DNA from 3 places in the Streptomyces sp. NPDC044003 genome. Region 2 is predicted to be linked to each of the others. Evidence: riboswitches for the same ligand, from Rfam matches in the RefSeq annotation. Region 2 holds a riboswitch; each other region holds the start of a gene.
What was found. A riboswitch is a leader RNA that binds a small molecule or an ion and turns the genes downstream of it on or off. The one in region 2 is predicted to bind cyclic di-AMP.
Positions count from the first base shown of each region.

Region 1 (4,920 bases), on a different contig from region 2:
CGGATCCGCTCGATCATCGGCGTGTCACCGGTCTCCGCCGCCGGCTTCCCGCTCGACGGCGAGACCTGGGAGCTCTTCGCCGGAGCCGCCGAGGAACCTGCCAACCGCCGCGCGATCATCGACAACACCACCGGCGGCCGCTACGACGAAGCCTGGCTGAGCGCACTCGTCGACCGCTCCGTCACCCGCTCCTCCGCGACGGCCTTCCGCGCCTACCTGGACTCCTGGTCCCGCACCGACTTCCACGAGCGCGTCCGCGACAACCCCGTCCCCGTCCTGCTCGTCGTCGGTGCCCACGACCCCGCGCTCGGCACCGAGGCGATGGAGGCCACCTGGCTGCGCTGGTACCCGAACGCGCGTCTCGAAGTGCTCAAGGACGCCGGGCACTACGCCCCGGAGGAGACCCCGCAGGCCCTCGCCGAGGCGATCGAGGCCTTCCTGGGCGCCTGAGGCCGCGGGTCCGGCCTCTCCCGGCCCCACGCCGACTCTCATCCGAACGTCGACGGAACCGACGACTTTCGAGGACAGCGGCGGGGCCCCTCGGCAAAGGAACATCGTGCTCACGACCTCAGGGGATGGTCCTCCATGGACCGTCCACGACCGCCAGGAGCACGACCGATGGGCCTCGCACAGTCACAGCAGCGCTTCCTCGTACGCCAGAAGGTGACGCCGATGGCCAACCGCTACATGGTGCACACCATGGGCCCGGACGGCGAGGAGGCCGAACTCGTCGCCTTCGCCCACCAGAAGAGGATGGCGCTCAAGGAGCACGTCACCTTCTACACGGACGACTCGCAGCGCCAGGTCCTCTTCACCTTCAAGGCGCGTCAGGTCATCGACCTGGGCGCGACGTACGACGTGTTCGCGGCGTCCGGCATCCGACTGGGCGGCTTCCGGAAGAACTTCGGGGCGTCCCTGCTGCGCAGCACCTGGCACCTGAGCCGGGAGGGCGAGGGACAGGAGGCCACAGGACAGGAGCGGAACGAGACGGTGGCGCTGCTGCGGCGGGCCTGGGAGTTCCTGCCCTTCACGGACCTCGTTCCGTTCGTCGTGCCGTACCACTTCGACTTCGCCGAGGGCGGGCGCTCCGTCATGTCGGTCGACAAGCTGTTCGGGATCCGGGACCGGTACGTGCTCGACATAGCCGACCCGGAGCTCGACCGGCGCCTTGCGATAGCCCAGGCCGTGGCCCTCGACGCCCTGCAGTCCCGCTGACCGGTCCGGCGCCGGCCGCCCGGCCGAGCGGCGCCGCCGACCGGGGCGGCCCGACTACTCTGGAGAGACGGGCAGGGGACGGGCACACCGTTCCTCCCCGGGCCCGAGCCGCGCAGGCGGAAGGGCGGCGGACCATGTTCTTCAGCGATCGGACGGACGCGGGGCGGCAGCTGGCCGCCGTCCTCGACCACCTCAAGGGCCAGGACGTCGTGGTCCTCGGGCTTCCACGGGGTGGCGTCCCGGTGGCGGCGGAGGTCGCCGACGCCCTCGACGCGCCGCTCGACATCTGTCTCGTGCGGAAGCTCGGGGTGCCGCACCAGCCGGAGCTCGCGATGGGGGCGCTGGGGGAGGGCGGTGTGCGGGTGCTCAACGAGCGGGTGCTCCGGGAGACCCGGGTGGGCGAGCGTGATCTCGCCGCCGTGGAGGAGCGGGAGCACGCCGAGCTGGAGCAGCGCGGCCTGCGTTACCGGGGGAGCCGGCCGTCGGTGCCCCTCGAAGGGCGGACGGTCGTCGTGGTCGACGACGGGCTGGCCACCGGGGCCACGGCGCTGGCGGCCTGCCGGGTGGTACGGGCCCGGGGCGCGGCCCGGATCGTCCTCGCGGTCCCGGTGGCGCCGCGTGGCTGGACGGCTCGCCTCGGCGGCGAGGCCGACGAGACCGTCAGCGTGCACGCGCCGGAGCTGTTCTTCGCGATCGGGCAGTTCTACCGGGACTTCTCGCAGACCCCGGACGCCGAGGTCATCGCCTGCCTGGACCGGAACAGGGCCACGCGGGCCCCTGTCGTGCGGGACACGGACGTCCGGATCCCGGTCGGCGGGGTCACCCTGAGTGGGCGCCTCGCGGTGCCCGAGGACGCGGGCGGCATCGTCCTGTTCGCCCACGGCAGCGGCAGCAGCCGCCACAGCCCGCGGAACCGGGCCGTCGCCGCGGCGCTCAACCGGGCGGGCCTGGGGACGCTGCTCTTCGACCTGCTGACCGAGTCGGAGGCGACCGACCGGGCGCATGTCTTCGACACCCCGCTCCTGGCCGGGCGGCTCGCCGGGGCCACGGAGTGGCTGGCCGCGCGGCCCGAGAGCACGGGACTGCCGTTCGGGTATTTCGGCGCCAGCACGGGCGCGGCCGCGGCGCTGTGGGCGGCGGGAGATCCCGCGTCCCCGGTGAGCGCCGTCGTCTCACGCGGCGGGCGGCCGGACCTCGCCGCCGAGCACCTGGCCCGGGTGCGCGCCCCGACGCTCCTGGTGGTGGGCGGCGCGGACGCGCTGGTCCTGGACCTCAACCGGCGGGCGCTGGCCCTGCTGCGCTGTGAGAACCGGCTCTCCGTCGTGGGCGGCGCCGGTCACCTCTTCGAGGAGCCGGGTGCCCTGGAGGAGGTGGCGGACCTCGCCACCTCCTGGTTCCAGGAGCACTTCCGGCGGCAGGCGGTCAGTACGCCGAGTTGACGTTGTCGATGGAGCCGTAGCGGTCGGCCGCGTAGTTGCAGGCGGCGGTGATGTTGGCGACCGGGTCGAACAGGTCCATGGACGTGCCGGGCACGTGGTAGGCGAGGAAGGTCGGCTCGATGACCTGGAGCAGGCCCTTCGACGGGGTGCCGGCGGCGGCGTTGGAGTCCCAGAGGTTGATGGCCTGGGGGTTGCCGGAGGACTCGCGCATGACGTTGCGGAGGATCCCGTCGTAGGTACCGGGGATGCCGTGCTGGCCCATGATGGCCAGCGACTCCCGGATCCAGCCGTCGAGGTTGTCGGCGTAGTTGGTGGCGGCGACCGGGGCGGCCTTGACGGCGGCCGGGGCGGCCGCGGCGGCGGAGGCGCCGGCGGGGGTGGCCGACCGGTGCTCGGAGCGGCTCGCGCGCTCGGTCGTGGCGGACTTCTTCGCCTTCGTGGAGGCCGCCTTCGCGGAATCCCGACGAATCGTCAGTTCGAGACCGGGGCGAATGAGTGACGGATTGTCACCCACGACGCTCTTGTTGGCACGGTAAAGGCTCTTCCAGCCGCCCTGAATTCCCTTCTTGTGGGCGATCAGGGAAAGCGAGTCGCCGCTCACGACGGTGTACGTGTGCGCGGCGGCCGGGGCGGCGGGCGCCTTGGCCGCGACCGGCGCGGCGGGGGCGGCGAAAGACTGGGCGGCGATCTGCGGCGCGCCGGAGACGGGTGCCGCGCCGGCGACGGCCGGGGCGACGAGGGGCAGGGTCAGGGCGGCGCCACCGGTGCCGACCAGGGCGAGGCCGCGGGGGACGCGGACGCGGCGGGGGCGGCGGTGCTTACCGTGAGCAGGCATGACGGGTGTCCTCTCCGGCGCCTGCGGGGTGAGCTGTCGGGTTCGGACGGGAGATGTCCGGCCGCGCGCACGCGGCTTCACCCCGAGCCGTTCCGGATTCCGGACCGGCGTATTCGTGGGTCCCCCGCTCCTGCCGTCGGGTGAAAAGGGAGGTTTACCGAGCGGCGGCAGGATTGGGCGTTCCGCTCGAATGGAGGTGACCGTAGGCCAGTAATGCGACGGATAACAAGAGGAGTGGATGCCGGGTGCCGGGAAATGGATCAATGAATTCGGGGAATTCAAGATCGATGCAGTCCCCGGGGTGTCGAACTTCCTTGCCCGGTACGGGGTGGGGGAGGGCATCGTCGAGCGGCCGGGTCGTATAAGTGAGTCGCGTCACCCGGAGTGCAATGTCCGAATTTGGGGCGTAATTCCGGGGTGGGTAATTAGGGGGGAAATCCCCGCGATGGGGTGTTCGGTCGGGCGACTCTCCGGGCGCGCGCAAAAGTCGCAAAACCGACATTCGTCTTGAAAGATGGAGGGAGTCGACCCAGGAGCCACCCCCATGCCGCCTTCCACTGTTCAGCTCAGCCCCGACACCCTCGACCGCGAGGCGGCCGCCCTCTTCGAGAGCGCCACCTGGCAGCGGATCGTCACCGACTGGACCGCCCCGGAGCCGTCACCGCCGGCGGAGGAGGGCTGGCGCGAGCTGCTCAGCGTGCCGGTGGACCGGCTCGTCGCCGACGCGCTCGCCGCCCTGCCGCCGACGCTGCCGGTCGAGCGCCGGCTTCCGGGGCGCCTCGGAGCCGTCCTCCCGGACCGGCTGCATGCCTGGCGCCGCATCGGTCAGGCCGAGCTGCGCCCCTCGGTCCACCTCGGCTACGCGCGCCTGGTGCTGACGGAGTGGGGCTGGCAGAACGCCCCGTACAAGCTGCGGGACGCACGCGGCGCACGGTGTCTCTGCGGCGCTCTGCTCGCCGCCCACCGGCTGGGCTACGGCGGCGCGGACACCATGAACGAGGCGGCCGCCTGGATCATGACCGAGCTGCGCTCGCGCGGATGGCAGGGGCTGATCGGGCCGTGGAACCGGGCCCCCGGCCGTACGGCCGCCGACGCGGTGGCCCTCCTCGACGCCACGGTCCGCCGGGCCGCGCTCGCCGGCCGCTGACTCCACGCTCGCGCCGCGCACGCCGACCGCTGACTCCACGCTCGCGCCGCGCACGCCGACCGCTGACTCCACGCTCGCGCCGCGCACGCCGACCGCTGACACCATGCCCGGGATGCGGGCGGCGACCATATAGCCGCCGCCCGCATCCCGGGGAGAGATCAGCCGCTGACGCTCGCGGCGCCGGTCTCGATGTGCCCGGTGTACCGGCGCGACCAGGTGCCGTCGATGTCGGCGAAGATCGTGAAGTCGTACCAGCCGCCGTTGTACGCCACCGCGTTGAAGAA
Region 1 covers NZ_JBWKFA010000003.1:891,623-896,542, forward strand. The annotation lists gene AC07AW_RS15975 (alpha/beta fold hydrolase) at 1-450, shown strand, start outside; gene AC07AW_RS15980 (LURP-one-related family protein) at 619-1,215, shown strand; gene AC07AW_RS15985 (phosphoribosyltransferase family protein) at 1,350-2,654, shown strand; gene AC07AW_RS15990 (LysM peptidoglycan-binding domain-containing protein) at 2,638-3,489, opposite strand; cyclic di-AMP (ydaO/yuaA leader) riboswitch at 3,495-3,651, opposite strand; gene AC07AW_RS15995 (DUF6197 family protein) at 4,034-4,636, shown strand; gene AC07AW_RS16000 (phosphocholine-specific phospholipase C) at 4,795-4,920, opposite strand, start outside.
Region 1: linked by a shared signal. The riboswitch ahead of AC07AW_RS15990 (LysM peptidoglycan-binding domain-containing protein) and the one ahead of AC07AW_RS29715 (M23 family metallopeptidase) in region 2 are both predicted to bind cyclic di-AMP.

Region 2 (4,920 bases):
TGGGCGCGCAGGGCGGCGAGGAGATCGTTCTCGCCTCCGAGGCCGACGGCGCCGAGGACGCCCTCGACCGCCTGGCGAAGCTGGTCGCCGAGGGCCTGGACGAGCTCCCCGAGACCGTCTGATCCCGGTCCCCCGCACGGCGAATGGCCGTGGCCGCCGAAATTCCGGCGGCCACGGCCATTCGCATTGCACGGGCCTATTTCCGGGCAGCACAAAAAGCGCGGCCGAATGCCTATTCTTTGTATACGGTGTGCGCGTTAATTCCGGGCACTCGCCGTGTTGACGGCATGTTGCGAAACCCTCACACGGCCTCGCTCCGGGGTTTTGAGCCGGTGCAGCGACATCGAACGCTCCGCGTGCAGCGCGGTCAGCGACCTCGCCCGCTCGGCGTCGCCGCGCGCCACGGCGTCCACGATCGCGCCGTGCTCGGCCCAGGCCTCCACCGGCTGGGCCGGCTGGTCCACCACGTGCGTCCAGGCGATCTTGTGCCGCAGCTGGGTGAGCAGCGCCGTCAGGGCCGGGCTTCCGGAGGCCTGGGCGAGCGTCTCGTGGAACCAGCCGCCGAGCGAGCGCAGATCCTCGCCCTGCCCGCGCCTGGCCCGCTCCTGCCCCAGCCTGACCAGGCCGCGCAGCACCTTGAGGTGTGCCTCGGTGCGCCGCTGCGCGGCCCGCGCGGCCCCCAGCGGTTCGAGCAGCGCCCGCATGTCCAGCAGATCGGCCGCCTCCTGCTCGGTCGGCTCGGCGACATGGGCGCCCGCGTGGCGGCGGGTGACGACGAAGCCCTCCGACTCCAGGGTGCGCAGCGCCTCGCGGACCGGGACGCGGGAGACCCCGTACCGGCGGGCGAGCTGCTCCTCGGTCAGCCGGCTGCCCCGCTCGAACACGCCGGAGACGATGTCGTCCCGGATCGCCGTGCATACCGAGTGCGCGGGAATGCGCATGTCCGACCTCCGCCTTGGTCCGCGCGAGTCAATTCCGTCGGCGCCTGTTCTGCGCCCGATCTGCGACTCTATTGCAGCGCGCCGGAATTTCCGATGCCCCAGCGGAATCCATGGATATCTTTTGGCCAGCGAAAAGCCCCGGCTCAGTACGAGCCGGGGCTTTTGCGACGCGGTGTGCGGCGGAGGCCGGGTCAGACCTGGACGCCGCGGGCGCGGAGGTACGCGACAGGGTTGATGTCCGAGCCGTACTCGGGGCTCGTGCGCGCCTCGAAGTGGAGGTGGGGGCCGGTGGAGTTGCCGCTCGAGCCCGAGACGCCTATCTGCTGGCCCGGCTCGACGGTCTGGCCGACGTAGACCCCGATGGAGGAGAGGTGGCCGTACTGGGTGTACGTGCCGTCGTTCATCCGGATCACGATGTTGTTGCCGTACGCCCCGCCCCAGCCGGCCTCGACGACGGTGCCGGAGCCGACGGAGACGACCCGGGTGCCGTAGGCGGCGTGGAAGTCGATGCCGGAGTGGCTGCCGGAGGACCAGAGCGAGCCGCCGGCCTTGTAGCCGGTGGAGACGTACGAGCCGGCGACGGGGAGCTGGAAGGAGGCCAGGCGGCGACGCTCGGCCTCGCGGGCGGCGCGCTCGCGCTCCAGGCGGATCTCCTTGGCGCGGGCCTCGGCCTTGCGCTTCGCCTCGGCCTTGGCCTTCGCCTTGGCGATGGCCTCGTCGGCCTCCTGCTCCTGGGCGGCGGCCTGGGCGTTGATCGGGTCGACGAGGGAGTCCTCGGTGATCACCTGGGTGAGGCCGGTGTCCTCGACGGAGCGGTTGTCCGTGTCGGCGGCGAGCGCCGGGGAGGCGAGGGTTCCGATGACGCCGGTGGTGGCGAGCGTCGCGACGCCGGCGATGCCCACGCTGCGGCGCGCCATCCGGCTCGGACCACGATGCTTCCCGGTGGCACGGGTGAACGCCATGTAGAGGCTGATCCTTTCCTTCCTTCTCGCCTACCGGGTTAGCTGACGGGTTCGGAGCAGGAAGGTCTCCTACGAGCCCCTCCGTCGAGACGAAGGCGCCCGATTCACCCCAGGGACTACGTGTGGGTCCCCGGCTCCCCAGGCTCGCGCCTGACGGGGACTCGGCGATGACTGTCCGATGCCGCGGATGCGGCACGTGCAACTGACGAACAGTCGCACCGACGCTATGCGGATCGTCTTTCAATCACCAACCAGACACGCCTTTTGTAAGACATGCCACAGGGCAAACGATCACTCTTACCTGCAATACGGACAAAGCGGAGGACCCCGACGAACTAGGTCGTCAGGGTCCTCCTGTTGTCGCCTCGGGGCCGGAATCAGCCCGTCACGACGGTCACTTCACCGATGCCGAGGGCGCGCACCGGCTCCGCGATCTGCGCCGCGTCGCCGACGAGGACGGTGACGAGGCGGTCCACCGGGAAGGCGCTGACCACGGCGGCCGTCGCCTCGACCGTGCCGGTCTCCGCCAGGCGCGCGTACAACTGGGCCTGGAAGTCGTCCGGGAGGTGCTGCTCCACCTGGTCGGCGAGCGTCCCGGCGACGGAGGCGGCCGTCTCGTACTTGAGGGGTGCCACGCCCACCAGGTTCTGCACGGCCGTCTCGCGCTCGGCGTCGGTGAGGCCCTCGGCTGCGAGCGTGCGCAGCACCTTCCACAGGTCCTCAAGTGCCGGGCCGGTGTTGGGGGTGTCGAAGGATCCGCTGATGGCGAGCATCGCGGCGCCGTTCCCCTCGGCGTCCGAGCGGAGCACCTGACCGAAGGCCCGCACGCCGTACGTGTAGCCCTTCTCCTCGCGCAGGACCCGGTCCAGACGCGAGGTCAGGGTGCCGCCGAGGCAGTACGTGCCGAGGACCTGGGCCGGCCAGACGCGGTCGTGCCGGTCCGGGCCGATCCGGCCGATGAGCAGCTGCGTCTGCACGGCGCCGGGACGGTCCACGATGACGACCCGTCCGCTGTCGTCGGCGGTGATCGGCGGCATCGGGAGCGGCTCGGCCGGCTCACCGGTCCAGGCGCCCAGCGTCTCGGCGAGGACCTTGTCGAGGTCGACGCCCGTCAGGTCGCCGACGACCACGGCGGTGGCCGTGCCGGGCCGCACGTGCGCCTCGAAGAAGGCGCGGACGGCGGCGGCGTCGATCGCGGCGACGGTCTCCTCGGTGCCCTGGCGCGGCCGGGACATCCGGGACTCGGCCGGGAACAGCTCCTTGGAGAGCTGCTTGGCGGCGCGGCGGGCCGGGTTGGCCGTCTCGTGCGGGATCTCGTCGAGACGGTTGCGCACCAGCCGCTCGACCTCGGTGTCGAGGAACGCCGGGGCGATCAGGGCCTCGGAGATCAGGCCGAGCGCCTTGGGCAGCCGGGAGACCGGGACCTCCAGGGAGACCCGTACGCCCGGGTGGTCGGCGTGCGCGTCGAGCGTGGCGCCGCAGCGCTCCAGCTCGGCCGCGAACTCCTCGGCGCTGTGCTCGTCGGTGCCCTCGGAGAGCGCGCGGGCCATGATGGTGGCCACACCGTCGAGACCGGTGGGCTCGGCGTCCAGCGGGGCGGGCAGGAAGATCTCCACGGCGACGACCTGCTGGCCGGGGCGGTGGCTGGTGAGCACGGTCAGACCGTTGTCCAGCTTCCCCCGGTCAGGGGCCGGGAAGGCCCACGGCTTCGCGGTGCCCGGCCGGGGCTGCGGGTGGAAGTCCATGCTCGTCAAAGACACGGCGGCGTCGGTCACTGGTCCGCTCCCTCTTCGTCATCGCCGTCGGCGTGGTCGCTCTGCTCGGTCGCCAGGGGCTCGTAGACGAGCACCGCGCGGTTGTCGGGGCGCAGCTTGGCCGCGGCGACCGCCTGCACCTCCTCGGCGGTGATGTCCAGGACACGGTCGACGGCGGTCAGGGCGAGCTGCGGGTCGCCGAACAGCACGGCGAACCGGCACAGTTCGTCCGCGCGGCCCGCGACGGTGCCGAGCCGGTCCAGCCACTCGCGCTCCAACTGGGCCTGCGCGCGCTCCATCTCCTCGGGCGTGGGACCCTCGGCGGCGAACCGGGCGAGCTCCTCGTCGACGGCCGCCTCGATCTGCGGGACCTCGACGCCTCCGGACGTCTTGACGTCCAGCCAGCCGAGCGAGGGCGCCCCGGCGAGCCGCAGCAGGCCGAAGCCGGCGGCGACGGCCGTACGGTCGCGGCGGACCAGACGGTTGTGCAGGCGGGAGGACTCCCCGCCGCCCAGGACCGTCAGGGCCAGGTCGGCGGCGTCGCACGCGCGCGTGCCGTCGTGCGGCAGCCGGTAGGCGGCCATCAGCGCGCGCGCCGGGACCTCCTCCTCGACGACCTCGCGCAGCTGCTCGCCGATGACCTCGGGCAGGTCGCCGGGGCGCGGCTCGGGCTTGCCGTCGTGCGCGGGGATGGAGCCGAAGTACTTCTCGACCCAGGCGAGCGTCTGCACCGGGTCGATGTCCCCGACGACGGACAGCACGGCGTTGTTCGGGGCGTAGTACGTGCGGAAGAAGTTCCGCGCGTCCTCCAGGGTCGCCGCGTCCAGGTCGGCCATGGAGCCGATCGGCGTGTGGTGGTACGGGTGGCCCTCCGGGTAGGCGAGGGCGGTCAGCTTCTCGAAGGCCGTGCCGTACGGCACGTTGTCGTAGCGCTGGCGGCGCTCGTTCTTGACGACGTCCCGCTGGTTCTCCATGGACTCGTCGTCCAGGGCGGCGAGCAGCGAGCCCATGCGGTCGGCCTCCAGCCAGAGCGCGAGCTCCAGCTGGTGCGTGGGCATGGTCTCGAAGTAGTTGGTGCGCTCGAAGCTCGTCGTGCCGTTGAGCGAGCCGCCGGCACCCTGGACCAGCTCGAAGTGGCCGTTCCCGTGCACCTGCTTCGAGCCCTGGAACATCAGGTGCTCGAAGAGGTGGGCGAGGCCCGTGCGGCCCTTGACCTCGTGACGCGAGCCGACGTCGTACCAGAGGCAGACCGCGGCGACCGGG
Region 2 covers NZ_JBWKFA010000008.1:328,647-333,566, forward strand. The annotation lists gene AC07AW_RS29705 (HPr family phosphocarrier protein) at 1-122, shown strand, start outside; gene AC07AW_RS29710 (GntR family transcriptional regulator) at 258-941, opposite strand; gene AC07AW_RS29715 (M23 family metallopeptidase) at 1,133-1,903, opposite strand; cyclic di-AMP (ydaO/yuaA leader) riboswitch at 1,916-2,080, opposite strand; gene AC07AW_RS29720 (M16 family metallopeptidase) at 2,281-3,678, opposite strand; gene AC07AW_RS29725 (M16 family metallopeptidase) at 3,675-4,920, opposite strand, start outside.

Region 3 (4,920 bases), on a different contig from region 2:
GTCTCGAACCGATCGTCGAGCGGATGCTCGTCGCCCACGGCGCCGAGGTCCATGTCGTCCCCGAGCCCAGCCCGCAGGGCGGCTGGCAGCAGGCCCGGATGGACCGGGTCGCCGAGCTGCTCCTGAGCCTCGACGGGGCCTGGTGGCCCAACCAGTACGGGAACCCCGACAACTGCGACGCGTACGCCGGGCTCGCCGCCGAACTGTCCGCGCAGCTCGACCGGATCGACGTGCTCGTCTGCGCGGTCGGCACCGGCGGCCACTCCGCCGGGATCTCCCGGGCCCTGCGCGCCACCAGCAGCCCGGCCCTGGAGCTGGTCGGCGTGGACTCCGTGAACTCCACCGTCTTCGGCCTGCCGGCCGGTGAACGGCTGATGCGCGGCCTCGGCTCCTCCATCCACCCGGGGAACGTGGACCACGGGGCCTTCGACGAGGTCCACTGGGTGGGCCCCGCGGAGGCGGTCCGGGCGGCCCGCCGACTGGCCTCGCGGCACTTCGCGACCGGCGGCTGGAGCGTCGGCGCGGTCGCGCTCGTCGCCGGCTGGCTGGCCCGCACCCGGCCGCGCGGGACCCGGATCGCGGCCGTCTTCCCCGACGGGCCGCAGCGGTACTTCGACACCGTCTTCAACGACGAGTTCTGCGCGGCGCACGGGCTGCTCGACGGGCCCGTACGGGAGGACCCCGCCGCGTACGTCTCCGACACGTCCGTCAGCGGCTGGACCCGGCGGGTCCTGGAGCGCGCCAAGTGACCCTCGCGACCGCGCCCTCCAAGGGGGGCATCTGGAAGCAGAGCCGCACCTTCGATCCGGCCGTCCGGCTGCTCTTCCTCAACCAGCTCACCATCAACCTCGGCTTCTACATGCTCATGCCGTACCTGGCCGCGCACCTCGCGGACGGGCTCGGCATGGCCGCCTGGGCCGTCGGGCTCGTCCTCGGCGCCCGGAACCTCTCCCAGCAGGGCATGTTCCTGGTCGGCGGGGCGCTCGCCGACCGGCTCGGCTTCAAGCCGCTCATCGTGGCCGGCTGCGCGCTGCGGACGGTCGGCTTCGGGGCGCTCGCCTTCGCGCAGTCGCTGCCGATGCTGATCGCCGCCTCGCTCGCGACCGGCCTCGCGGGGGCGCTGTTCAACCCCGCCGTGCGGGCCTGTCTCGCGGCGGAGGCGGGGGAGGAGCGCCGGGTGGAGGCCTTCGCGCTGTTCAACACCTACTACCAGGCGGGCATCCTGCTCGGGCCGCTCGTCGGGGTGGCCCTGACGGGGGTGTCGTTCCGGCTGACGTGCGTGGTCGCGGCTGTGCTGTTCGCCGGCCTGACCCTCGTACAGCTCCGGCATCTGCCCGTACGGGTCTCCGAAGCGCCGCAGGAGCAGCGGGGGCAGTTCCGTACGGTCCTCGCCCACCGGACCTTCTGGCTGTTCTCGCTCGCCATGACCGGCTCGTACGTGCTGTCCTTCCAGGTCTATCTGGCGCTGCCGCTCGCGGCGGGCGGTACGGGAGCGACGACGGCGCTGTTCGCCGTCTCGGCGCTCGTCGCGCTCGCCGGACAGCTGCGGATCACGGCCTGGTGCCGGCGCCGCCTCAGCCGGGAGCGGTGTCTCGTCCTCGGTCTCGCCCTGATGGGCGGGGCGTTCCTGGTCCCGGCCGTCCTGGGGCGCGGTCTGGTGGGGCTGCTGTCGTGCGCGGCGGTCCTGGCCGTCGCGAACGCGGTGCTCTACCCGTACGAGATGGACACCGTGGTCGCGCTGTCCCGGGGGCGCTGGGTGGCCACCCACTACGGGCTCTACAACACCGTGTGCGGGATCGGGATCACCCTCGGGAACCTGGGGACGGGCGCGCTCCTCGACGTCACCGGCTGGTCGGCGGCGCCGTGGCTGGTGCTGTGCGCGGTGGGCCTGGTGTGCGCGGCGGCGATGGCGCTGCTCGCCCGGGGCGGACGGCTCGCGGAGGGCGGGGCCCCCTAGGGACCGTCCAAGGGGGGTGTACGCCCACTCGGCCCCGTGGGAGTCGCCGCCCCGTCCGGCGGCGGCCACCCTGGGAGGGCGCGGTGCGGACCGCGGCCGGTCGGACCGGGCAGGAGAGCACAGGTGGGGCACCCCCTAGGAGCGGCGGGCGGAGGGCGGCGGGGCGGTGAGAGCGGCCGCCCCGCGTACCGCGGTGCCCGGCGGTTCATCCGTGCGCTGCCCCCGCTGGTCATCCTGGGCGGTGTCGTCTTCGACCTGGCGACACCGCCCGAGTACACGGCGGCGCCGCTCTTCTCCGCCGCCCCGCTGATCGCCGCGCCCCTCTTCTCCCTGCTGACCACCCTGCTCACCGGGATCGCCGCCGTCCTCGCCTCGATCGGGCTGCACGTCTACAACGGCACCGTCGACGAGATCCCCGCCCTCACCGAGACCCTGACCGTCGTCACCGTCTCCGCGCTCGCGCTCCTCATCAACCGGGTCGTGCGCCGCAGCGGCGAGCGGCTCGCCTCGGCGCGGGTCATCGCGGAGACCGCGCAGAAGGCGGTGCTGCCGATGCCCGCCGAGCGGATCGGCGGGCTGCAGTGCGCCGCGCGGTACGAGGCGGCGCAGGCCGACGCGTTCATCGGCGGGGACCTGTTCGCCGTCCAGGACACCCCGCACGGGGTGCGGCTCGTGGTCGGGGACGTCCGGGGCAAGGGGATGGACGCGGTGGAGGCCGTCGCCGTCGTCATCGGGGCCTTCCGGGAGGCGGCGGAGCAGGAGCGGAACCTGGAGGGCGTGGCGCAGCGCCTCGAACGGGCGCTGGCCCGGGAGGGCACCCGCCGGCACGGGCTCGACGCCTTCGAGGGGTTCACCACGGCGGTGCTCGCCGAGATCCCGCGCGCCGACGGGAGCGGGACCTTCGACGGTTTCGTACGGGTCGTCAACCGCGGGCACCCGCCGCCGCTGATGCTGCACGCGGACGGGCGCCTCGACTCGCTGGAGCCGGGCGAGGCGGCGCTGCCGCTCGGCATGGGCGACCTGGCGGCGTGGCCGGACCGGGCCGAGGCGCGACTGTTCCCGCCGGGCGCGACGCTGCTCTTCTACACGGACGGCCTCTCGGAGGCGCGGAACGCGCAGGGCGTCTTCTACGATCCGGCGGCGCGGCTCGCCGGGCGGATCTTTCCGGGGCCCGAGGAGCTGCTCGACGCGCTCGTGGACGACGTACGGCTCCACACGGGCGGCGGGTCGACCGACGACATGGCGCTGCTCGCGGTGAGCCGCCCGGCGACGGGGCAGCCCGAGCGGCGCCGGACGATGCCGGTGGTGCCGCCGGGCGAGTCCGGTCACCGGGCGTAGTCGAGGGGTGTCACTGCGATAACAATTGACTTAACGTCAGATCGCGAGTGTTTGACGGGCTCGCTCTGAAGGGGGGTCAAGTCGGGTCATTACCTCTCAATTCAATGAATGATCAAGGGGAACGGCTTGGAATCGGGACCCCCTGTCTATTAACGTTCGATAACGCAGTGCGGTCGTCCCAGCCGTCGCAAGAGGCGGCACCGTGCGCACGCGCCGAATCCTGAAAAGGAACCGGGGAACCACCACTTGGGGTGAATCGGGCCCCTTCGCACTCGTGCGAGCGTGCCCGTAGGAGACCTTCCTGCTCCGAACCCGTCAGCTAACCCGGTAGGCGAGACGGAAGGAAAGGAGCGCGCCCCCGTGGCGTCCAACACCCCCGCACCCGAAGCCCCCTTCGATGCCTTCGGTGGCGGTGCGGGTCCCGCCGCCCCGGACACCGAGTGGAACCCCACCGAGGGCTCCCTCCGCGCCGAGAGCCGCTCCGGCGGCCGGCACCGGGTCGTCAAGCAGCGCTCCAACTTCGCCCGCTCCTCCACCGTCCTCGGCGTCGGCGTGATCGCGGCCGTCGGCGCGGGCGGCCTCGCCACCGCGCAGGAGAAGCCCCCGGTGGCCATTTCGCTGCCGGACCTCCCCGACCTGAACCTGCCGGACGCCCACGACCTCCCCGGCGTCGGCGACCTCCTCCCCGAGGAGGACAGCGCGCCGGTCACCGCGGCCCTCGCCAACCCGAACCCGCTCACCGACGCCACCTACACCACCGCGGCCGACGAGCGCACCGAGCAGGCCGCCGCCCCCGCCGCGGGCGAGGCCCTGCGCGCCCGCATCCTCCAGCAGGCCGAGCAGCAGCAGGCCTCCGCCGACGCCGCCGAGCTCGCCGCCGTGGAGAAGGCGGCCGCCGAGAAGGCCGCCGCCGAGGCGCAGGCGAAGGCGGACGCGGCGGAGAAGGCGGCCGCCGAGGCGCAGGCGAAGGCCGAGGCGGAAGCCAAGGCGAAGGCCGAAGCGGAGGCCAAGGCGAAGGCGGAAGCGGCGGCCGAGGCCGAGCGCCTCGCCCAGCTCGCCGCCAGCTACTCGCTGCCGGTGTCCTCGTACACCCTCACCGCCACCTACATGCAGGCCGGCTCGATGTGGTCCTCCGGCTACCACACCGGTCTCGACTTCGCCGCCCCCACGGGCACCCCGCTCAAGGCGGTCCACGGCGCCACCGTCAAGTCGGCGGGCTGGTCCGGCTCCTACGGCTACCGGATCGTTCTGGAGCTGGAGGACGGCACCGAGGTCTGGTACTGCCACCTCTCCTCCATGCTGGTCAGCGCCGGCCAGACCGTGAGCACCGGCGAGACCATCGGCCGCGTCGGCGCCACCGGCAACGTCACCGGCGCCCACCTCCACATGGAGGTCCACACCGCCGGCGGCGACGGCATCGACCCGGCGGCCTGGCTCCGCTCCAAGGGCCTGAGTCTCTGAGACGACCCGGAATAGGCCCGGCGGCGGAAGCGGTTGATCGACGCATGACTTCTCTCCGCACGCTGGGCAGCTCCGACCTGCACGTCTTCCCCGTGGCCCTGGGCGGCAACGTCTTCGGCTGGACCGCCGACGAGGCCGAGTCCTTCGCCGTCCTCGACGCCTAC
Region 3 covers NZ_JBWKFA010000013.1:920-5,839, reverse strand. The annotation lists gene AC07AW_RS35105 (PLP-dependent cysteine synthase family protein) at 1-749, shown strand, start outside; gene AC07AW_RS35100 (MFS transporter) at 746-1,957, shown strand; gene AC07AW_RS35095 (PP2C family protein-serine/threonine phosphatase) at 2,081-3,295, shown strand; cyclic di-AMP (ydaO/yuaA leader) riboswitch at 3,497-3,644, shown strand; gene AC07AW_RS35090 (M23 family metallopeptidase) at 3,656-4,756, shown strand; gene AC07AW_RS35085 (aldo/keto reductase) at 4,801-4,920, shown strand, end outside.
Region 3: linked by a shared signal. The riboswitch ahead of AC07AW_RS35090 (M23 family metallopeptidase) and the one ahead of AC07AW_RS29715 (M23 family metallopeptidase) in region 2 are both predicted to bind cyclic di-AMP.